DNA from 2 places in the Longimonas sp. genome. Region 1 is predicted to be linked to the other one. Evidence: predicted binding sites of a transcription regulator. Region 1 holds the regulator's gene; the other holds the start of a gene.
What was found. Region 1 encodes HrcA, which represses chaperone genes, less so after heat shock. Its sites were predicted from a motif close to TNTTAGCACTCNCNNNNNGNGAGTGCTAANA; they were not measured.
Positions count from the first base shown of each region.

Region 2: the regulator HrcA is predicted to act here: its motif matches at 1,769-1,799, upstream of groES (co-chaperone GroES).

Region 1 is NZ_JAWOAR010000228.1:15-7,880, forward strand. Features, by position in the region: partial or broken gene R6U20_RS08740 (flavin reductase family protein) at 1-225, opposite strand, end outside; gene dnaJ (molecular chaperone DnaJ) at 270-1,409, opposite strand; gene R6U20_RS08750 (nucleotide exchange factor GrpE) at 1,524-2,165, opposite strand; gene hrcA (heat-inducible transcriptional repressor HrcA) at 2,288-3,403, opposite strand; gene sppA (signal peptide peptidase SppA) at 3,939-5,732, shown strand; gene gpmI (2,3-bisphosphoglycerate-independent phosphoglycerate mutase) at 5,879-7,408, opposite strand; gene nth (endonuclease III) at 7,513-7,866, opposite strand, start outside.
Region 2 is NZ_JAWOAR010000116.1:1,562-16,327, forward strand. Features, by position in the region: gene groL (chaperonin GroEL) at 1-1,300, opposite strand, end outside; gene groES (co-chaperone GroES) at 1,424-1,714, opposite strand; gene R6U20_RS04605 (DUF2085 domain-containing protein) at 1,963-2,370, shown strand; gene R6U20_RS04610 (thioredoxin family protein) at 2,550-3,077, shown strand; gene R6U20_RS04615 (histone deacetylase) at 3,143-4,045, shown strand; gene R6U20_RS04620 (integrin alpha) at 4,604-6,469, shown strand; gene R6U20_RS04625 (BspA family leucine-rich repeat surface protein) at 6,598-9,054, shown strand; gene prmC (peptide chain release factor N(5)-glutamine methyltransferase) at 9,150-10,079, opposite strand; gene R6U20_RS04635 (acylphosphatase) at 10,076-10,372, opposite strand; gene R6U20_RS04640 (hypothetical protein) at 10,534-10,935, shown strand; gene zapE (AFG1/ZapE family ATPase) at 11,021-12,064, opposite strand; gene R6U20_RS04650 (RtcB family protein) at 12,264-13,649, shown strand; gene R6U20_RS04655 (DUF4783 domain-containing protein) at 14,524-14,766, shown strand, end outside.

The DNA of each region.
Region 1 (7,866 bases):
GAGCAGGTGGATGGCGCAGCGCCCGGCCTCGTGCAGGGCTTTGTGCGACTGGGCCTTACGGTCTACGTTGAAACTGACCAGCGGCGGGTCGAGCGAGACGCTGGTGAACGACCCGATGGTGATGCCCCAGGGCTTGCCTTCGGCATAGGTGGTAACAACAACAACAGGCGAGGGCAAGCGGCGCAGAGTGGTGCGCAGGGGGGGCGCTTCGGTGCGCGTGGGCATGACAAGCAAGGCATAAGCGGGCAATAGAACGTCTGTACGCGGCGTCAGGAAAAGACATCGCGTACTTTACGGAAGAACGACTTCTTCGGCGCCTGGTTGTCAGGATTTGGGTGGAAGTTGGGATGCGAACGTAACGCTTCGAGCATATCGATCTCCTCGTTCGTAAGATCCTGGGGCGTCCACACGTGCACACGAATCATCTGGTCGCCGCGTCCGGTGCCGTTTAGATCAGGAATGCCCCGCTCGCGCATCCGCAGAATCTTGCCAGGCTGCACGCCCGAGTCGATTTGGATGCGGGCACGCCCTTTCAGCGTGGGGACTTCAACCTCGGTGCCCAGAGCCGCATCGGGGAAAGACAGATAGAGATCGTAATAGAGGTCGAGTCCATCGCGCACAAAGTGCTCGTGCGGTTTCTCTTTGATCTCGATGCGCAAGTCGCCTGCCAGGCCGCCTCGGATCCCCGCGTTTCCGGCATCGGAGATGGTCAGGTAATTGCCTTCTGTGACACCAGCGGGCACGGTTACACTAATGGTTTCTTCGCCCTCGTAGCGCCCCTTCCCGTTGCACGTGTCGCACGGGTTTTCGATGATGCGCCCCTCGCCATTGCATTTGGGACAGGCCTGCACGTTCACAAACTGTCCGAAAACTGAGCGCGATACCTGGCGGATTTCGCCCGTGCCATCGCACTCATCGCACATCACATGATTTTCGCCATCGACGCCGCCCTCGGCGCCGGTGCCGTCGCAGTCGTCGCACGCTACGTACTTGCGCACCTTGATATTCTTCTGCGTACCGTTCGCAATTTCTTTGAGCGAAAGCGGCAGCTTCACGCGCAGGTCGCTGCCGGGGCGTCCGCTGGAGCGCCGCGAGCGGCCCGCGCGTCCACCGAAGATATCGTTGAAAGCACTGAAGATGTCGTTGATATCTTGGAAGCCGCCGCTGCGTCCACCCCCGCCATTCTGCCCGAGTCCGGCGTGGCCGTAGCGATCGTAGCGCTGGCGCGTTTCCGCATCCGAGAGCACCTCGTACGCTTCGGCGGCCTGCTTGAACTTTTTCTCGGCCTCCGTATCATCCGGATTGCGATCCGGATGGTACTTCATGGCCTTCTTGCGGTAGGCTTTTTTTATTTCGCGGTCCGAGGCATCGCGCGAGACGCCAAGTACGTCGTAATAATCGTCGGGCATGAGGGTAGGGCAGCAGTCAAACAGGCAGCAAAAACAGGCGAGACGCTAAGGGGCACAGGGACCTCTGGCATCAACATTATGAAATGCCAGTACCCACGGACTTGTTCAGCGGTGTTATTTGGCGACGACGACCTGGGCGTGGCGTACCACGCGGTCGCCCATCTGGTAGCCGGCACGAATTTCGTTGAGCACGGTGCCGGATTCGGCGTCCTCGGCCGGTTGCTGCATCATGGCCTCGTGCTTGTTTTCATCGAAGGGCTTGCCTTCTGCGTCGATGCGCTCTACGTCGATCTCGTTCAGCGCAGCGTGAAAGTTTTCGTATACCAGGTTCAGCCCATCACGTAGCGACTCGTAGGCTGCTTTCGGGTTATCATTTTCCTCAAACTGCGAAGCGGCATCCATAGAGCGCTCCAGGTCGTCGATGGTGCCAAGTACAGCGCTGATGGCTTCCACCTTACCCGCTTCAAACTGCCGTTCGATCTGCTGACTCAGGCGCTTGCGCGTGTTTTCGAGTTCGGCGGCTTTCCGCAGAAACTGATCGTTGATTGCATCGCGCTCGGCTTCGAGGGCTTCAACCTGCGCTTCCAACTCGGCGATGCGCTCGGCATCAGACGACGCTTCGCCTTGCGACGCGGTCTCGGGATCGGAGGGCGTATCGGGCGTTGCGGGGTCGGGGGGCGCAGTGTCGTTAAGCAGCGGATCTTCGTTCGTGGAAGAAGAAGTCGATTCGGAGGAAGGCGATTGATTCGTGGGCATGTATATCGTGAAGCGGTGTGAGTAAATACAAAGGTTGTCGTCAAAGCGCGGCGTGCGTGGCGCCGCTTGCTGGGGGCTACAAGATGCGCACCACGCGCTGGGGCAGTGCTCGCAAGGGCGGCTTATGAGGCGGCTTCATCTTCGGATGCGTGGTTCAAGACATTCGCCATAGTTTGCACCAGAGCCACGGCCCGCGGGTAGTCCATGCGCGTAGGGCCCATCAGGCCGAGTGCCCCCACAGTGCTGCCCATGCGGTAGGGCGACACCACAATGGAGTACGACGCCATTTCATCATCTTCGTCATCGCTCCCGATGCGCACATATGTATCGCCGGCGGCGTCGGGGGTAATGGTGCCAAGATTCTCCAGCACATTGATGATGAGCGCCTCATCTTCCAACAGTTCAAAGAAATGACGCACGTCATCGGTTTCCTGAAATTCAGGCTGATTCAGCAAATTGCGTGCGCCCCCAAGCTGCAAGCGGCCCTGCTGCGGCTCACTAAAGAGCGGAGTTGACTCCTGGCGCATCAGGTCTATAATGCCAGTAGAGTCGTCGAGGTCGCGCACGCGCTCTTCGTGGGTATCACGAATTTCGGCGAGTGTGAGGCCAGCCAGTCGCTCATTCAGCATCGACACGATGCGGTCAAGATCGGCACGGTCCACATCGGCCTCAAAGTCGAGCACGATGGTTCGTACGAGGCCGCCGCTCACGTTGAGCACGAAGAGCAGGCGCGGGCCGGTAAGTGGCACAATGTCGAGCCGCTCCAGCACGCCGGTAGACAGGCTGGGGCTTAGCGCCATGCCCAGCAGGTTCGACAGCTTGCTGAGTAGCTTGGTACTCTCACGCAGCATCTCGTCGGTATCGCTAACGAGTTGAGCCAGCTGCATCTTAAGCACCTGCCGCTCGGCGTCCGAGAGCTTCGGGGCCTGCATAAGCTCATCAACAAACGTACGGTAGCCCATCTGGGTCGGCATACGCCCTGCCGATGTATACGGATGGTCGAGGTAGCCCATATCCTCAAGGTCGGCCATCGTGTTACGAATAGAGGCCGGGCTAAGCCCAATGTCGAACTGACGAGCCAGCGACCGCGAGCCGACCGGCCCAGCGGTGTCAATGAAGTGCTGCACAACCAGTTGAAGGATGCGGCGCTCGCGCTCGCTCAACGGCGGTCGATCGGTCTGCTGAACGGAGCGCGAAGCACGCGAACCATCAGAAGACGAACGGGGAGGCGCGCTCATGGGCATCAGTGCGTCTGGAAAACAGCAAATGCGAACAACACGTGCGAACACGAAAACTCAACAGCGAAGCACAGAGCATCGCACAGAGCATCGCACAGATCCAACACAGACACGAGCGGACATCGGTGCACTCAAGAAACACCCCTTAAGACGCAAACCGATGTGCGTGTCGATATAGGCGCTGTGCTGTAGGTCTTACGTTTAGTAGGCCCTGCGTTATGTGCCGTAGAATTAAGCAAACAGATGCCTAATCGTTTCGCACAAAGATGTAACAGCATCCGCCGACAGTTGCATTTGGGCGGGTGTGCGTGGTACCATGCTGTACTTCATGGCGCGCATGGTAGTTTCTTCACAGGCGGTCTACCCCAATCGGTGTAACGGAGCACGGGCGTTATACGTATGTGTGCCAGCAAGCGGTTATTGTTCGAGTCTCTCTTGCCCCCACGCCTTGCCATTTGGCACGGCCTTAAGAGCGGCGCCCGAAAGAGACTCGTTCAACCGCCCGTTCATCTTCGTTCATGTGGCTTCTCCTTCTATGCGGTTTCTTTCTACGCTCCTGGCCAGTGCCCTGGGCACGCTCATTGCCTTGGGTGGCCTGATTGCGTTCTTTGTGCTGTTTTTCTTCGCCATTGCACTGTCGTCGGATACAACTCCTTCTGTGCAGCCCAACTCCGTGCTTGTCGTGGAGGTGGACGGCGAGATTCCGGAGCGCATGGCGCAAGATCCCTTTGCACAGGCCTTTGGCGAGGGGCCCCGCTTCGACATGAATGATGTGAACGGAGCGCTCCGCAAAGCGGCTGCCGACGATCGCATCGATGCTGTCTGGTTGCGCCTCCGCTCGGCCCCGACGGGATGGGCCCGCCTCGCTGACCTGCGTGAGAGCATCGAAGCTTTCAAAGCCAACAGCGACAAACCGGTTATTGCGTCGGGCACCGATGCTGGAATGGGCGAGAAAGGACTCTATCTGGCCACCGCTGCCGACAGCGTGTTCGTCCCGCCTGTGTCGATGTTCGAGATGAACGGCTTCTACACGACGCAGCCCTTCTTTAGCAACGCGCTGGAGCGTCTCGACATTGAACCGAAAATTGTACGGGTGGGCGAGTTTAAATCGGCTGTAGAGCCGTTCCTGCGCGACGACCTCTCCGAAGAAAATCGATTGCAGCTTCAGGCGCTGTTGGATACGCAGAGCGATCAGTTCAGCCAGGATGTTGGCGACGGACGCAGCATGGAGGCGTCTGAAATTCGCCGCCTCGCCACCGAAGACCCGGTGCTTAGCGCCGAGGCCGCTGCCGAAGCGGGCCTCGTGGATGCGCTGATGTACCCCAACGAAGTGGAAACTGCAATTACGGATCGCACCGGGGCCAGCCAGCTCACAACCATCGGCGTATCGCAGTATGCCAGCGTGCCGCCCGAAGACGCCGGTCTCACGCTGGCCGAAGGGGGCAGCGTTGCCGTGGTCTATGCGGAAGGGAGCATTGTGCCCGGAGGCGATTCGTCTCCATTTGGCGACCAGCAGACCGCAGCCTCGGAGCCCTTCATTGAGGCGATGAATACTGCCCGCACCAACACCGATATCCAGGCCATCGTGGTACGCGTCAACTCGCCCGGAGGCAGTGCCGCTGCATCTGAGGTCATGTGGAACGCGATGCGCCGCGCTGCTGATGAGAAGCCCGTCATCGTGTCGATGGGTGATGTAGCAGCTTCGGGCGGCTACTACCTGGCAGCCGGAGCCGACACCATCATTGCGCAAGAAAACACAATCACCGGCTCCATCGGTGTGTTCGGTATCTTCTTTAATGCGAGTGGCTTCCTCGAAAACGAACTCGGCGTTACGTTCGATGCGGTGCAGACCAGCCCCTACGCTGACATTTACTCAGGCATTGAGCCATTTCGCGATGACGAGCAGCAGCGGCTCGAAGCAAGCACACGCCAGGTCTACGACACCTTCATCGAGCGCGTAGCCGACGGGCGCGATATGGACCGCGCCGCTGTCGAAGAGGTGGCGGGCGGTCGCGTGTGGTCGGGCCGCGATGCGCAGGATGTAGGGCTTGTGGATGAGATTGGTAGCCTGAGCACAGCCGTCCAACGCGCTGCCGAAGCTGCCAACATGGGTGAAGGACCGTACCGCGTTCAGGTCCTTCCTCGTCCAAAGACCTTCATCGAGCGCTTCAGCGAGTCCCTCAATACCAGCGTGCGTCGCCAGATCACGGCGCTTACCACTAACGAGGTTGAGCGCACGTTCATGGAGCAGCGTCAGGCGCTGGAGCGCCTTGTTGGCACCCACGGCACCATCCAGGCCCGCTTGCCTGTGGACATCCGGTTTGAGTAGGTGCTTTGCATCCCCCTGAACGGAAAAACCTGCGACACAAAAAAACGCCCGCTCCCGGCAATAAGCCCGGGGCGGGCGTTATGCATTGCAAAACCGGCTTCCGCTACGCACGCACGGAGGACCGTTCGCGCCAGAAGGGGAACTGCCTACACCAGCACAGACCCCGTCATCGCCTCGGGTGGGTCGATGCCGAGCACCTTCAGCATCGTGGGCGATACGTCGCCAAGCTTGCCGTCGTCAATTGCTGACACGCCGTCTTTAATGATGATGTGCGGCACCAGCGCCGTGGTGTGCGCGGTGTTCGGACTGCCATCCGGATTCTTTAGCTTGTCGGCGTTGCCATGGTCGGCGATGATGCTGATGCTGTATCCGGCCTTCAATGCGGCTTCGACCACGGTGCGCGTGGCGGCATCCACCGCTTCAACAGCCTGCACGGTGGCGTCAAAATCGCCCGTGTGGCCCACCATGTCGGGGTTGGCAAAGTTGACCACGGCCAGCGTATAGTCCTGCGCGCCCAGCGCCTCGGCCACGCGCTCCGACAGCTCCGGCACGCTCATCTCCGGCTGCATGTCGTAGGTAGCCACTTTTGGCGAATCCACCATAATGCGGTCTTCGCCCTCGAACGGCTCCTCGCGTCCGCCACTGAAGAAGTACGTAACGTGCGGGTATTTCTCGGTTTCGGCAGCGCGAAGCTGCGTGCCGCTCTGCGCTGAAATGACCTCGCCGATGGTGTCTTCCAGATTCAGCTTCGGAAAGGCCACGGGCAGGTCGAACGTCTCGTCGTAGGGCGAGAAGATGACGTACTCCAGATCGAGCTTGTTGCCGCGGTCGAAGCCGTCGAAGTCGTCTTCGGTAAAGGCACGCGTGATCTGGCGGGCGCGGTCGCCACGAAAGTTGTAGAAGATCACCGCATCGCCATCGGCAACGTGCGTGCGGGTGCGGTCGCCGTGTGTGATGTGGCGCGGCTCCACAAACTCATCGGTAATACCGTCGCTGTAGCTGTCTTGAAGGGCTGCCATCGGGTCCTCGAAGGGTTTGCCTTCGCCCTGGGTGAGCAATCGGTACGCCCGCTCGGTGCGCTCCCAGCGCTCGTCGCGGTCCATCGCATAGTAGCGCCCCACAATCGACACGATGCGCCCCACGCCTGCGCGCTTCGCTTCCTGCTGAAACTCGTGCAGATAGCTGGTGCCGCCGTGCGGATCGGTGTCGCGCCCGTCGGTGAAGGCATGTACGCACACCTGACGGCGGTCGAGCCCTTCGCGGGCAGCCAGTTGCAGAAGGGCGTACAGATGGTCGAGGTGACTGTGCACGCCGCCATCCGAGAAGCAGCCCATCAGGTGCAGCTTCTTGTCGTTTGTCTTGGCATGGCGTGCGGCCCTCACCAGCGGCTCGTTCTCGAAGAACGATTCATCCTCGATGGCCTTGTTGATGCGCGTAATCTCCTGGTACACCACGCGTCCGGCCCCCAGATTCATGTGGCCGACCTCGGAGTTGCCCATCTGGCCGTCGGGCAGCCCCACGGCCTCGCCCGAGGCGGTGAGCGTAGCGTGCGGATGCTCCGCAAACAGGTCGTCAATATACGGCGTGTTGGCGGCGTCAATGGCGCTCACCGAGGGGTCTTCAGCGATGCCATAGCCGTCGAGAATGAGCAGCAGGTGCTTTTCGGAAGGCGTCATAAAACAGATGGTTTGCAGGAAACAGAAGGGACACATCGCCGATGCATCCCAACGAACAAGGGGGCGGCGATGTAGCGCCGCAGAATACATTTGGAGGTGGTTTTCTACCCATTCACTCGAAAGTCGAGCGGCTGCTTGGTGGGCTGGCCGTCGCGGGTGCGAAAGACCATCATCGAACCGCAGCGCGGGCAGGCGGTCTGCTCCATGTCGTAGCGATCGACGTGCGTACTCGGCTCGTCGAAAAACGAATCGCACGTGCGGCAGAAGTAGTCGCCGTGGCGTGCGCTAAGCTCCGGCATCGGGGCGGGCAGCCGTTGCAGGCGCGTGTAGTGGGTGCAAATGTCAGTGAGCACACATGATTCGCACGACGGGTTGCGCGCCGTGCAAGTGTAGCGTCCGTGCAGGATGAGCAGGTGGTGCGCATCGCCCCAATCTTTGCGCGGAATGATACGCTTGAG
Region 2 (14,766 bases), on a different contig from region 1:
CCTGGTTTTCGACGTCGAGTCCGTCGAGCGCATGCAGCGCACGCAGGTATGCAACGCCGCCGCCGGGCAGTACGCCTTCTTCAACGGCAGCACGCGTGGCGTGGAGCGCATCTTCGACGCGCGCCTTCTTCTCTTTCATCTCCGGCTCGGTCGCCGCGCCTACGTTCAGCACCGCAACGCCACCCGAGAGCTTCGCGAGACGCTCTTGCAGCTTGTCGCGGTCGTAATCCGACGTGGAGCTGTCGATCTGCTGGCGGATCTGGTTGGCCCGGGCGTTGATTTCTTCTTCGGAGCCCGCTCCGTCCACCACCGTGGTGGTATCCTGGTCGATGGTGATGCGGTTGGCCTGCCCGAGATAGTCGAGCGTAGCGTTTTCGAGACGATAGCCCTTCTCTTCGCTGATAACGGTTCCGCCCGTCAGCACCGAAATGTCTTCGAGCATCGACTTGCGACGGTCGCCAAAGCCAGGCGCCTTCACAGCCGCTACCTTCAGCGTACCACGCAGCTTGTTCACCACGAGCGTGGCGAGTGCTTCGCCTTCAATGTTTTCGGCGATAATCAGCAGCGGGTTGCCCGTCTGCGATACCTTCTCAAGCACTGGCAGCAGATCCTTCATGTTGCTGATCTTGTCGTCGTAGATCAGCACATACGCATCTTCGAGCACCGCCTGCATGTTGTCAGAGTCGGTGACGAAGTAGGGCGAGAGGTAGCCGCGGTCGAACTGCATACCTTCGACTACGTCGAGGTGCGTTTCGATGCCGCTAGCTTCTTCTACGGTGATCACACCGTCTTTGCCGACACGGTCAAACGCATCTGCGATCAACTCGCCGACTGCATTGTCGTTGTTTGCCGAGATGGTAGCGACCTGGGCAATGCGGCCTTTGCCTTCTACCGGGTTGCTCTGCTCATGCAGATCAGCCACGATAGCTTCTACCGCCGTTCCAATGCCGCGCTTCAGATCCATCGGATTCGAGCCTGCGGTCACGCTCTTCAGGCCTTGTGTCATGATGGCTTGGGCCAGCACCGTTGCGGTGGTGGTACCGTCGCCAGCCACGTCCGAGGTCTTCGAAGCGACCTCTTTCACCATCTGCGCGCCTACGTTTTCGAGCTTCTTCTCAAGCTCGATTTCTTTCGCAACCGAAACGCCGTCTTTCGTGACGGTCGGTGCGCCAAATGATTTTTCAATAACGACGTTGCGTCCTTTCGGGCCCAGCGTCACCTTTACGGCGCGGGCCAATTTGTCAACGCCTGCCTTCAGCGCATTGCGCGCTTCAGCATCAAATACAATTTGTTTAGCCATAGTGTAGTGTGGTCAGCTTGTGTGAGGGAATGCGAGGAATGCGGGGCCACCTGCAAGATCCGGCGGCGTGCAGTAGGATGCGCGGGAATGCGCCTCAACTGCGGTTGAGCGGGCGGCGTCTACTTAGTCTTCCACGACGCCAAAGATGTCGCTCTCGCGCATGATGAGGAAGTCTTTCCCGTCGAGGGTAACCTCGGTGCCCGAGTACTTACCGTACAGCACCTGGTCGCCTTCGGCTACCGTCAGGTCAATCTTGTTGCCGTTTTCGACACGGCCCGGCCCGATTGCTACAACAGTGCCTTTCTGCGGCTTCTCTTGCGCCGAGTCAGGAATGTAAAGGCCGCTATCGGTTTTTTCTTCGGCAGGTTTGGGCTCGACGACCACGCGGTCGCCCAGCGGTTGAATCTTCGCCATAATGGGGTTGGGTTTGGTGAGCGGATAACATGCGAACAGTCGTCATCTCAATACTGTTAGCACTCGGGAGTAGTGAGTGCTAACAACTCGCTTTCCTGAACCATACCCCCCGCAGGGTGTTCCGTTTTTGCTCTCTGCTTTAACGTAAGATCATACGTTCGATGCCACGTAACAACTCTTCATTATTGGGCTTCGCGACACCTGCGCGCTGGATGCTCATCCCTGCATTGGCCAGTCTGCTTGTGGGAATGGCAACTGCTCCTGCGTGGCTGCCTGCATGGGCACAGGCGCTGGTTACAGAGGCATTCGCTCCGTTCTGCCACCAGCTCCCCGAGCGCGTGCCCCACGTTCAGGGTACGGCACTGGCAGTGTGCGACCGGTGCATCGGCATTTACAGCGGCGGACTTCTTGGTGGATTGCTTGCAGGGGTCGTGCCCGCAGCTGTCTGGGCATCGAATGGCTCCATCCGCTCCCTACAAACGCGTATCGTGTTAAGCATCGGACTTGCCCCGGCGCTTGTCGACTGGCTGGGTCCCTGGCTCAATCTCTGGCCCAACACGCCGAGCTCGCGCCTGGCTACCGGACTCTGGCTCGGCGGGGTTGTGGCCTGGGTGGTGGTCCGGGCAATCCGCTCAGCCTCCCCCCATACCCATTAAGAAAAGTGCGTTACGGGGATTCAGTAGGACCGTGCCCACTCCACGCATTCCAATGCATCCCATGTAGCCTGTCTACAGTCTGGCATAGGAACCCGATGCGGCACCCACTCATCCCACACGCACAGGGCACGCCAACCACGAAGGCCCTGCGTTTGCTTTGCTCCTGATCTCCTGCCTCCATGACCACTGCGTCTCGCTGCCTGCTTCTGCTCACCCTGCCGTTGCTTCTGCTTGCCCCCCCCAGCAACGCGCAATCGGACGCCGACACATCTGAGTCCGACGCATGGACAGATGCTATGCCGGTGTCTGAAATGACCACCGCCTTCGACACCGCTGCCGATGAGGAGAAGTTTGTGTTTATCTATGTGTATGCGCCCTGGTGCCCGTACTGCCAGCGCATCGAGCAAGAAGTGTACACCGATGGCGACGTGCAAGCGCTCATGAACGAGCACTTCGTAATGGTGCGCGTGAACGCCGACGACCCCGAGGAAACTCATCAGTTTGAAGGCAAAGAGGTTGCTGCTCCCGACCTCGCAAATCGTTTGGGAGCCCGTGGCTTCCCTTCGCTCATCTTCATGGATGAGACAGGCGAGCACATTGGAACGCTGCCGGGCGCAGTGGAGCGCGACGATTTTATGCTGCTTATGCGATACGTAGGCACAGGAGCCTTCCGCGATCAGTCGCTTGAGGCATTTACAGACGAGTAGCCCCACTTCGTAACTTCATTTCAGGGCTCAGGCCCTTTCTGCTCCCACGCTCCCTTCGTTGCCTGATGCGCGTCAGCTACCAAGACGGCTACTACGTGCCGCTGCCCGAGGGTCATCCGTTCCCAATGGGCAAGTTTCCGGCGCTGCACAACCTGCTGCTCCGTGAGGGCCTGCTGCATCCCCACGAGGTTGTTCCTCCGCGCCAGGCCGACTGGGCTGATTTGCAGCATGTGCACACAGCTGATTATCTAAACGCACTTGCCGCGGGCACCCTCTCCGACCGTGCCGAACGCCGCATGGGATTGCCCTGGTCTGAGCGGCTCGTCTACCGCTCGCGGGTGGCGGTGCAGGGCACTCTCAACGCGGCTATGATGGCCCTCGAGGACGGCGTAGCGGCGAATATTGCAGGGGGAACGCACCACGCTATGCCGGGCCACGGCGAGGGCTTCTGCGTGCTCAACGACGTGGCTGTAGCCATCCGCGTGCTGCAGCAGGCGTGTTGGATTCAGCGCGTCTGCATCGTCGACCTGGATGTGCATCAGGGCAATGGCAATGCAGCGTTCTTTGCGGATGCACCCGACGTGTACACCTTCTCGATGCACGGCGCCAAGAACTATCCCTTCGAAAAGCCGCCCTCCACCCACGATGTACCGCTGCCCGATGGCTGCTCCGACACCGCCTACATGGAGGCGCTCACGACGCATCTACCCGCCGTGCTCGATGCCGCCCGGCCCGACCTCGTGTTCTATCTTGCAGGCATCGATGTGATGGCGGGCGACCGCTACGGACGCCTGGCGCTCACCCGCGAGGGCCTCCATCAGCGTGATGGCTACGTGCTAGAACAGATCCATCAGCGCGACCTGGCGGCGGTGCTCCTGCTTTCGGGCGGATACGCGGAAACGACCGCCGCCACGGCTGACCTGCACGCGATCATGCATCGCGAAGCTGCGCGTGTGTATGGGGCGTAGCGTGATGTCACCTCCGCATGCTCCGTTGGGAATGGAGGGATGGAAGCGTGGACAGGTGGATGAAAAAAAACATTCATCCTTCCCCCATCCACCCCCACACAAAACCGATAGCCGCTGCCTGACGAATCAAATCCGGTGCGCGTGGAGAAACGATACCGCAGTGCCGCAACCAGATTTGGTATGATGCGATAGTTGAGCAATGTGCTGTGGACGTTTCCCAGCAAAAGCGAGTAGGCGGAATCTCCGTGCGAACCCTGAATCTACGTTCGCAGACTGACTCTCCCCAGGATGATGCAACGGGATACAGTCCCCCATCCTGTCATCCTGGGATTGACCTGAGTAGGCAGATCAGCGTCGTGTCCGGTGGGTGCCTTCCCATACGCATGTGACTATAGACAGTCAAAGGACAAAATAGTCGCGGCCCCCATCTCGGCCATGTGCTACAAATTCGTCCTCTGCTGATTTGTGGTAGAAGGCCAGCGATGTGATATCTGGCGATGCTCAACGCTACCTGCGTCTTGAGTCCCTCGTTTTTCCAGACTCATTTTGCATGGAGACATGACCCTTCTTCTTCGCAGTCCCCTGTTCGTCTTCCTTGTGATTGGGCTTCTCGCTTCCGCCCCCGTTCCCGAGGCGCAAGGCCAGGAGCCCAGCCTCGAAATTAACCCTCCCACCCTGCAGGAAGATACTTCGCTTGCCGGGGCAACGGTTGAAACCCTCGGCGACGACACATCCGACCTGCTCGTCGGCGTACCCGGCCTCTCGTCCGACGGCGAGGCCGTGACCGCAGGCCGCGTTTACCGGTACGACAGCGCCTCCGGCGAACTCGTTGATTCGCTCACAGCGCCGGAGGAGCCCGAGGCCGGATTCGGAGCGTCTCTCACGCCGCTCGGCGACGTGGATGACGACGGCACGACGGATTTCGCAGTCGGATCGCTGTCGTCTGCGGAGGACGTAGACGCCGCAGCGCCTCCCGTGCTCGTGAGCGGAGCCTCTTTCGATCCCATTCGCACGCTCGATCCCGGCGATACTCCCGGAGCAGCCGCGTCCCTCGACGCTGGCACCGCGGAGAGCCCGGAGCTGCTGGCCGTCGGCAGGCCGGGCGAAGTGCTGCTCTTTTCCCTTCCCTCAGGCGAACTGGAACGTCGTCTGACCTCTCCCGCTGACACGCCCGAGCCCTTTTTCGGACACGAGGTAAGCGTGATCGACGACGTCAACGACGACGGCACGCCGGATGTGCTGGTGGCCGCTCCCATCGAACCGGAACCGTGGAGCGATGATCTCAAGCCACCGGAGATACAATCGGAACTCGACGACTTGGACGCCCTGGGCCGTGCGTACGTGTTCGACGGTGCCACCGGTGAGGTGCTCCACTCGTTTACACACGAGGACGTGCCCGACGAGAGCCAAAACCCCGACTATTGGGCTTTCGGCTCTTCCGTCGCTCAAGTCCCAGACGTGGACAACGACGGTGTTGACGACCTGGCAATTGGAATGCCGCATTTTGCCACGGGGATGGACCCTGACGGAGAAGTCCCTATTTTTAGCGGGGCCAGCGGGGCACACCTCCATACCCTCGAACAAGAAGAGGAAATTGATCCGGACGAACCCGGCGTCAAATCACACCGGACCTTCGGGCAGGGCATTGCTCCCGCCGGAGACGTGAACGGCGACGAAACCACGGATTTGCTGGTTACGAGCGACGACGGCAAGGTCTTCGTGCTGGACGGCGTGACGGGCGAGCAACTGGCGGGCCTCAAGGCTGATTTTTCTTCACGCCTCCGGGTGCACACATCGGTGAAGGATACGGGTCCGCGCCCGATGGTTTCGGCATCGCTTTCGGCGCTCCACGGTGACGACTCGGATCGCTCTCGTCTCGTTTTGGGCGGCGAAGACGTCCGTATCTACAACAGCGCCGACCTCGACATCCCCGAACGGTCTCCCGAAGAGGCCGACCAGATCCGGGAGATGAATCGAGCCAGCAGTGAAGAGCTGGCCTCGTGGATGCCCGATTCTTTGGGAGGTCACACTGATCCCTTCACGGTGCCGGATGACGAGGAGCCGAAAGTCGCTTCGATCTATGGAAATATGAGAGACGACGATCCTGATATCATTGCAGTAGATATTTCTTACAGCGAACGAATGCAGAACCGGAGACTCGATTCGCTCGATTCGAAGGGCGAAGACATCCGCGTTCGCGAGTTCGAGGGCCACGAGCTGCACGAAGGAAACATCCAGTACCGGGGCCATGAGGCCGTCGTGGTGGCGCTCTTCCCGGGCGACTACGCGCTTTCTCTCTTTGGTACGGTTACGGAGGACGACGATCCGGCAGAGCGGCGCGAGGAGCTCCGGGCCCTCCTCGAAGCGCTGTACACCGAGCGCCTGACGGAGCGCATGGAGGCGTACCCGCCCGAGACTCCGTGAGAGGCCTCCGCAGCGCAACGATGAGGAGCCCCGTATGACACCGGCCCCTCGAAGTCTGATTTGCTACGTCGTGTTCACGAACACTGGTTTACTTTTAGTTCCCCTTACCTGTCATGACTGTATCTGCCATGACTGTACGTATTGCAGCCGACTCATCGTCTTCCTTTCTTTACGCTCTGATGGCCGCGGGGCTGCTCCTGGCAGGCTCCCTGGCAGGCCCCACCCCCGCTCAGGCCCAGGACAACTCGGACTTCTACCTGGATGACAACGGCGTGACCGTGAAGTGCCCGGATGCCAACGTGGGGGATACCGGCGAGGTCGACGGCACCACCTACACCAAGCGCGACCGCGATGGGATGGATGATTTATTAAATGAAGATGGAAATAACCCCGACCTTGCTACCACCTGCACCAGCGGGATTACGGACATGGGAGCTCTGTTTAACGGTGAAGACGCCTTCGATCAGGACATCGGGAGCTGGGACGTCTCCTCCGTCACCACCATGCGCAATATGTTCGACGGTGCCGGCGCCTTCAATCAGGATATTGGGAGTTGGAATGTCTCCAACGTTGAAAATATGCTCCGCATGTTCTGGAGCGCCGAGTCTTTCAATCAGGACATTAGTAGTTGGGACGTCTCCAGCGTTACTGACATGAGCCGGATGTTCGTTGACGCTGACGATTTCAGTCAGGACATCGGCGACTGGGACGTCTCCAGCGTGACGGATATGAATCGCATGTTCCGTGCTGCATCATCTTTCGATCAGGACATTGGCAGTTGGGATGTCTCTAACGTCACCGATATGCGTAATATGTTCGAGTTTGCACCTTTCAACCAGGACATCGGGGATTGGGATGTCTCCAGTGTGGAGAACATGCAACGCATGTTTAAGGATGCGTCGTCTTTCAATCAAGACATCGGGGATTGGGACGTCTCCAACGTCAGCGACATGCGTCGCATGTTTGAGGGGGCATCAGATTTTGACCAGAATATAGACACGAAGACGGTCAATGAAGGCACCTCCGAGGAATACACCGCCTGGGACGTCTCCAGTGTGACTCGCATGGATTTCATGTTCCTGAATGCGACTTCCTTCAATGGAGACATCGGAGACTGGGATGTTTCCGGTGGTCCACGCTTGGTCGGGATGTTCAGCGGGGCCTCCTCGTTCAACCAGGACATCGGGAATTGGGACGTCTCCAGCGTCACCGACGTGTTTAATATGTTCGAGAATGCATCCGCCTTTAATCAGGACCTCGGAAGCTGGGATGTCTCCAACGTGACCTCCTTAAGCAGTATGTTCGAGAATGCAACCTCCTTCGACCAGGACCTCGGGGCCTGGAACGTTTCCAATGTGACGTTCATGGGCAGCACGTTTGATGGCTCTGGCCTCTCGGCCGTCAACTACGACCGCACCCTCATCGGATGGGCCGGGCGCGACGTGGAATCAGATGTTGACCTCGACGCTGGGGGCATCGAGTACTGCAATAGCAACGCGTTTCGTGAGCATCTCACGCAGGCCTACAACTGGACCTTCAACGACGACGGACAGCAAACTGACTGTCCCGACGAGGTACTGGCCGGCAACGGCTCGGCTGATGTGTCAAGCAGTGGCTCCGTCACCCTCGGCGATACCGATGCCCGCGTTGACTTCGACGGCGTGGGCGGCTCTGGACGCGTCACCGCCGCCCGCTTCGACGATATGCCCCGCAATGTCGGCGGCGTGAACGAAACAAACATCAGCCCCTACCGCGTGGTGATCGTGGCCGAAGCCGGGCTCTCCTTCTCCGATAATACCGAAGTGCGCTTCGACGAAGCCGCCTTCGGAGGCATTTCCGACCCCAATGACATCACCATCTACAGCCGACCCGTACCCGGCACCGGCGACTTTGCCGAGCTGACCACGAGCTACGACGATAGCGAGGACGAGATCGTCGCCACCACCGGCGGCTTCAGCGAGTTTGTATTTGCGAGCGACAGCAATCCGCTCCCGGTGGAGCTGACCGACTTTACCGCCACCCATGCCGAGGAATCGGTCTCCTTGCAGTGGGAGACTGCCTCCGAGGAGAACAACGCCGGCTTCGAGGTGCAGCGCGCCGACGGGGCTGCCGAGGACGCCTCCGATGACGACGTGTCGTGGACCACGCTCGGCTTCGTGGAGTCAGAAGCCGAAGGCGGCACGACCGATGAGCCGCAGTCGTACAGCTTCACCGCTGAAGAGGTTGACGCAGGCACGCACACCTTCCGCCTCCGCCAGGTCGATACCGACGGCACCGAGTCCTTCTCCGACCCGGTCGAGGTGGACGTTACCCTGGATGCGGCCTATGAACTTAGCGACGCCTATCCCAACCCCTCACGCAGTGACGCAACGCTGGAGTTGACGGTGCAGCAGACCCAGCCCGTTACCGCCACGGTGTACGACATGCTGGGCCGCCGCGTGACCACGCTCCACCGGGGCGAGATCGACGGCAACACGCCAACCGAACTGCGGGTGAACGCCGATGAACTCTCCAGCGGCACCTACTTCGTACGCGTGGAGGGCGAGTCGTTCAAGGCCACCCGCCGCCTAACTGTGGTCCGCTAACACTCGTGTGGGATTGCCAGTTCAAACGTAGAGGGCGCTTTCCAAAAGGAAGCGTCCTCTTTTTTGTGACGGGGTTGGAGGAATGCATGGGTATGCTACCCTCGTTTCGTATTCTCAGACGACAATTTGGAGCTACTGGGGCGCCGCCCCCACACCATGCGTGGCCGCCCGGTCCAGTCGTCTTTCTGATGCACGTCGATCCACCCCTGCGTGCGGAAGAGGCGCGCCACAGACTCAGCGCCGTCAGTGTGCGTTTCTACGAGCAGATATCCGCCAGGCTGCACCGCTTCGTATCCCCAATCGGCCAGCGCGCGGTAGAAGCGGAGCGCATCGGGGCCGGTGAAGAGCGCTTCGGGCGGATCGTAATCGCGCACGACTGCGCTAAGCGTGTCGGCTTCATCGTCGGGGACGTACGGGGGATTCGAGATGAGCAGATCCAGGGCCCCGGGCACGGCCGCAGCAGCATTGGGCGCAGCCATGTCGAAGGGCTGCCATGTGATGTCGAGGCCGAGCGCCGTCCCGTTGGCCCGTGCCACATCGAGCGCCGCCTCAGACACGTCGCCCGCGGCCACCCTGGCACCGGGACGTTCATGCTTGAGCGCGCAGGCGATGCATCCGCTGCCGGTTCCGGCGTCGAAGATGCGCGGGGCCTCAACATCCGCAAGCAGCGCCAGCGCCCGCTCAACCACGGCTTCGGTTTCGGGGCGTGGGATGAGCACATCGGGGCTGACCTGGATGCGCAGTCCATAGAAATTGGTGTGGCCCAGCACATGCTGAAGCGGCTCGCCCTGCATGCGCCGCGCTACGAGCGTCATGAACTGCTGGCGCTCCGCCTCGGTAAGCGAAGCGCGCGCATCGGCGGCCAGCTGGGTGGTCGACTGCTCCCGCACCTCGGCCAGGAGCCATCGCGCCTGCTGATGGGCGCGCCCTTCGACCGCCTCAAGGTGCTGTGCCGCCCAGTGCAGCGCCTCGTGCACTGCACATTCAGCAGGCAGCTCCGAATCCCCCAACAACGATATGCTCATGCGTACCGCACCTCAAACTGGCTGAACGCGTCGGTGGCTGCATTCCACTCCGCCTCGACCGACTCAACACGCGCCGGACGCGGCCCGTCGTGTACCGCATCGAGAAGTGTTTCGAGGTCAGCACGCGGCCCCTCGGCCTCCAGCCGGACCGAGCCGTCGGGTTCGTTGCGCACCCATCCGGTAAGACTGTGCTGCTGCGCAGTGGTGCGGGTAAAGTGGCGAAAGCCCACGCCCTGTACGCGTCCGGTAACGCGGGCCGACAGGCGCTGTGCTGGCGAATCCGAATGACTCATACGTTTAATTCTACTTGATGCAAGAATATGGCGCGAGAATACGTTAGAGGCACAGTACGCAAGCCACAACGCGAAACGATTTGCGCCCTGAGCGGCTTCGTCGTATCCTAACGAGCAGTATTCCTTTTCGTTGTATGCATTCACGATTCGCATCCCCTACTATGACTGCTTACACTGCGCGTCTGGGTTGGCTCTGCATGACTGCGCTGCTGGGCGCTCTGCTCGTGCTGGGCGGATGCGGCTCATCGGCCCCCGATACCACTATGCCTGCTGATCCTCCGACCCCTTCTGACGAAGAAGGTCCCAATCCTGAAAACCTGGTAAGTACCACAGGAACCGTTACCTACGTTGAAATGGAAGGCGGCTTCTGGGCGATTATTACACCCGACAGCACCCGCTACGACCCGAGCGGCTCGCTGCCTGACTCGCTCCAGACCGAGGGGCTTGAGATTCGCTTTCGCGGCGAGGAAAAGTCCAGCCAGCCCTCTATTCGCATGTGGGGCACCCCCATTGATCTGTTGGAGGCAATGCCCATTGACGACACCAAAGACAACTCCGAGTAGCCCATGGATTGAAACAAGTGATCCCAAAAGGTGCGCTCTTAGACCTCCTCCACCCTTCCATCCATCCATCCTTCCCTCCCCCCCTTCACCCCTCCATCCTTTCATGCATCGTTGTTTTGGGGGATACGCGGGCCACGTGCTCAACCGTACAGAGCGCATGCAAGCGTGAAACTGTGCGCGTAAACTTCTCGGCAATGGCCTGCGCCAGTCCAGCAAACTGCTCGGGTGCAAACCAGTCGTCGGGCGGTGTAGGAGCGGTCATGTAGAGCACCGGCGCCTGGGGATGCGTGTAAAGCGCATCTACAATGCGGAGCAGGCGGAGTGCGTCGTCGGTGGAGGCGAGCGTTACGTTCTCGACCGCCAGGCAGTCAGGCTCCACCAGTTCGTCGACGAGCGCGTTGTGGGCCGTGGTGCGGCTACGCTCGCGGAGCGCATCGAACGAGAGGCGGAGCACAGCATCGTGCACCTGACACGCCGCATCCAGCCGCTCTCGCGTGGCATCGGACGCCCCGACCCAAATGGTGCCGGTCTGATCATGCTGTGCCGTGCCCTCGCGGCGGTGGTCAGGCCCCTCCACGGGCTGCAAGGCGTAGCGCTGCCCAAAGGCATTGCGCAAGAAATGCTCGAAGCGCGTGGGTCCCACATTGGTTTTGGCAAAGGCCTCAGGACGCACGTTGCTGGAGGCCAGCAAGTAGACGCCGGCTGCGTCGAGCGCCTGCAAGGTATGCACCAGGCGGGCTTCGTTGGCCGGGTCATCGATCTCGACCTCATCGAGACAGAGCAGCGTGCATTGGTCGGCAATCGACTGCGCCACCGCTTGGGGCGGTGTTGTCTGCTGAAAGAGCGTGCGGCTGTGCACAAAGCCGCAGGGCGTATGCGGATGCAGCGCCTGGTACGCCGCCGCCATCAGATGCGTCTTGCCGGTGCCTACCGGTCCCACCAGATAGAGCCCACGCTTCCGAACGGTGCCCGCATGGCGATTCCAGATCGTCCGCATCCAGCTATCATCCCACGGCGCAGCCTCTACAAAGGCCTGCACGGCCCGGCACGCATCCGCCTGCGACGGAGTAGCTGGCACGTACGATGCAAACGTAGCCGATTCAAACCGAGGCGGCAGCGACAGATTCATAGGGTGTATATTCGGCGCTAAATGCAGGTGAAGGCAGGGGGGGAGCCCCACACATGATGGGGGCACACCCCGCTGTGAACGGAACACATAAAATGTTACAGAGGTTAAACCCGACTGTAGATATTCCGCTCATAACCCAATATACACACTCGTCGCTCCTGCTTTATAGCATGGATTCGACGCGTGTATTCTGATGCGTATGGATCGTTCTGATGTGGCGCAAATCGATGACTTTACCTGGGAACTCCCGGTATCCGCAGTGCCTGACATGCGGGTGCCGGTTCGGTTTCTGGCCAACGAGGCGCTACTTGAACGCATCCTGTTGGGTCCTACAGCCGACCAGATCATCCAGACGGCTTCGCTGCCTGGACTGGTCGGCCATCTTATGGTGATGCCCGACGTATCGCCCGGAAAGGGGGCGCCGGTCGGCATTGTGGCGGTGTCGAAGTACCCGGTCGGGGCCATTGCGCCCGCGGCTATTGGACGCGACATCAACACCGGGGTTCGGCTGCTGGGCTCCTCTATTCGCCTGTCGGATGTCGAGGGCGATCTCGATAATTTCCACGATGCGCTGTGCGAGGCCATTCCCTGTGGCAACGATGCCGAAGGCTCGCTGCATCTCAACAAAAGCGAGGTGGATCACGTGGCGCAGTCCGGAGCCCAGTGGGCGCTGCGTAGCGACATGGCGCGCCAGGATGATCTGGTGCGTGCCGAAGAGGGCGGGCGTCTCAACGAGTCGAACCCGGACAAGGTAAGCGCAGCAGCCCGCGATGCAGGGGCGCGCCAGCTTGGTACGCTGGGCAGCGGAGCCCACTTTATTGAGGTAGGCGTGGTCGAAGAGGTTTACAACCGGGCCGCCGGGCTCACCATGGGGCTCCGCAAAGGCCGTCTCACGGTACTCATCCACTGCGGCTCGCGCGGATACGGACGCCAGGTCTGCGATGACTACATCGAGCGCTTCCGCGAGGCGGGGCCGAAGCACGACACCACGCCGCCCTCCGACGACCTTGCGTACATGCCCCTCGACGTGTCGGAGGCCGAGGATTACATCGGGGCGATGCGTGCAGCAGCCAACTACGCCTACGCCAATCGCCAGGTGCTGGCTCACCGCGTCCGCGAGTCGGCCGACGACGCACTCGGCGGGCTGGGCGACCGCCTGCGCACCGTGTACGATGTAGCCCACACGCTCGGCCACGTCGAGATGCATCAGGTAGACGACCACCACGCACGCTGCTTTGTGCACCGGAAGGGCGCAGCACGGGCCTTCGGTCCGGGCACGCCGGGCATCTCGCTGCCGTACCGTGCGCTGGGGCAGCCGGTTATCGTGCCGGGCGAACGCAACAACACGTCGTTCGTAATGCTGGCCACGCGCGACAGCATGCAGAAAAGCTACGGCTCGGCCTGCCATGGCGCCGGGCGCACCATCAGCGCGCAAGAGATGTCGGCTCAAGCCTCGCTCGATAGCAGCAAAGGCGGCGTGCAGACGAAAGACGATGTCGAGGCCGTCGTCGATACCGTTGTGGGGGCCGGGCTGGCTTCGAAAGTGGCGCGCATCCGCCCGCTCTCCGTTGTCAGTAGCGACTAAGAATCGATGACACCCGCTCCAGGACAAGTGTCTCTTGCCTGCGTGACCATTGCGCCAGATCGAGACACTTCCCGGAGATGAACAACCCGGTGCTGGATGGATGGCAGGTAACGATCCCAAACGCCTCTTGGGACTCTCTGGTATAAAACCAAATCTGGTTGCCCGTTGGGAAATTGCTTCTGTGCACGACATCGGATGTTCGCCGATATCGGCAGTCCGCGACCGTCCAAGTAGGGCCGCCCAAGCATAGCATGAAGGACTGACGAATACACACGACGGAATTGCCTGCACGACAAATCCATCTCCGGCAGGTGCCGATCTCGCACCTTTGCTCCCCAGCCAGCGATTTCCTCCCTATGCCAACGTGTATAAGGCGGTGGACGGCCTGGGAATCCGATCGTATGATATAGGAGACGGTTGGATCTTAGCGTGCAACGCAGGGCGCTGATCAAACAAGTGGAGCGTGGGGTACAGCGCCCCCCCGAAGTATCCAAGAAAGATAGGGGGAATCAGCGTCTGTTGTTCAGGCGCCGGTTGAAAGCACAGTTCAAGGGGGGCAAAGCAGCACCCTCGCATTCCCTTGGGATAGACCAAAGCGGTTGTCGCGGCACATGTGCAGAGAGATCTCAGGCAGACAGAGGCAACAGGGGCCTGGGTACGGTCCTTGCATCGCTAACGAGCAGCCTGCTGCCTCACATGTAATTAGATACACATGAAAATGGATACTTAGGCAGCAGCCCCTCCCTTGCGCTTTTTGCATGCCCCTGGTTTCAGATGTGCTTCTGCACGCACATCCCCAAGGCACAGGCGCCCCTTTGCACCCGACTGCTGCGCTTTTATGGTCGTATCGTCACGGTTGCTTCTGGACAAGTGTGTGTCTGTTCGAGTTCGCACGCTACTTATCGCGTTGCTGCTCGGAACCGCTCTTCTTGGGTTGCCTCATCTTGGTATGGCACAGTCCTCGCCTTCTGCCGACTCCTCAGCGCATGCGGAGGCGGTAGACCGCGTTGTACAAACGTTTGAGAAGGGAACGCCCGAAACGCTGTTTGCTTCTGCGGCTGAGCGCGTTGAACTGAGCGTGCTGGGATCGCGCTCGTACTACAGCCGCTCGCAAGCC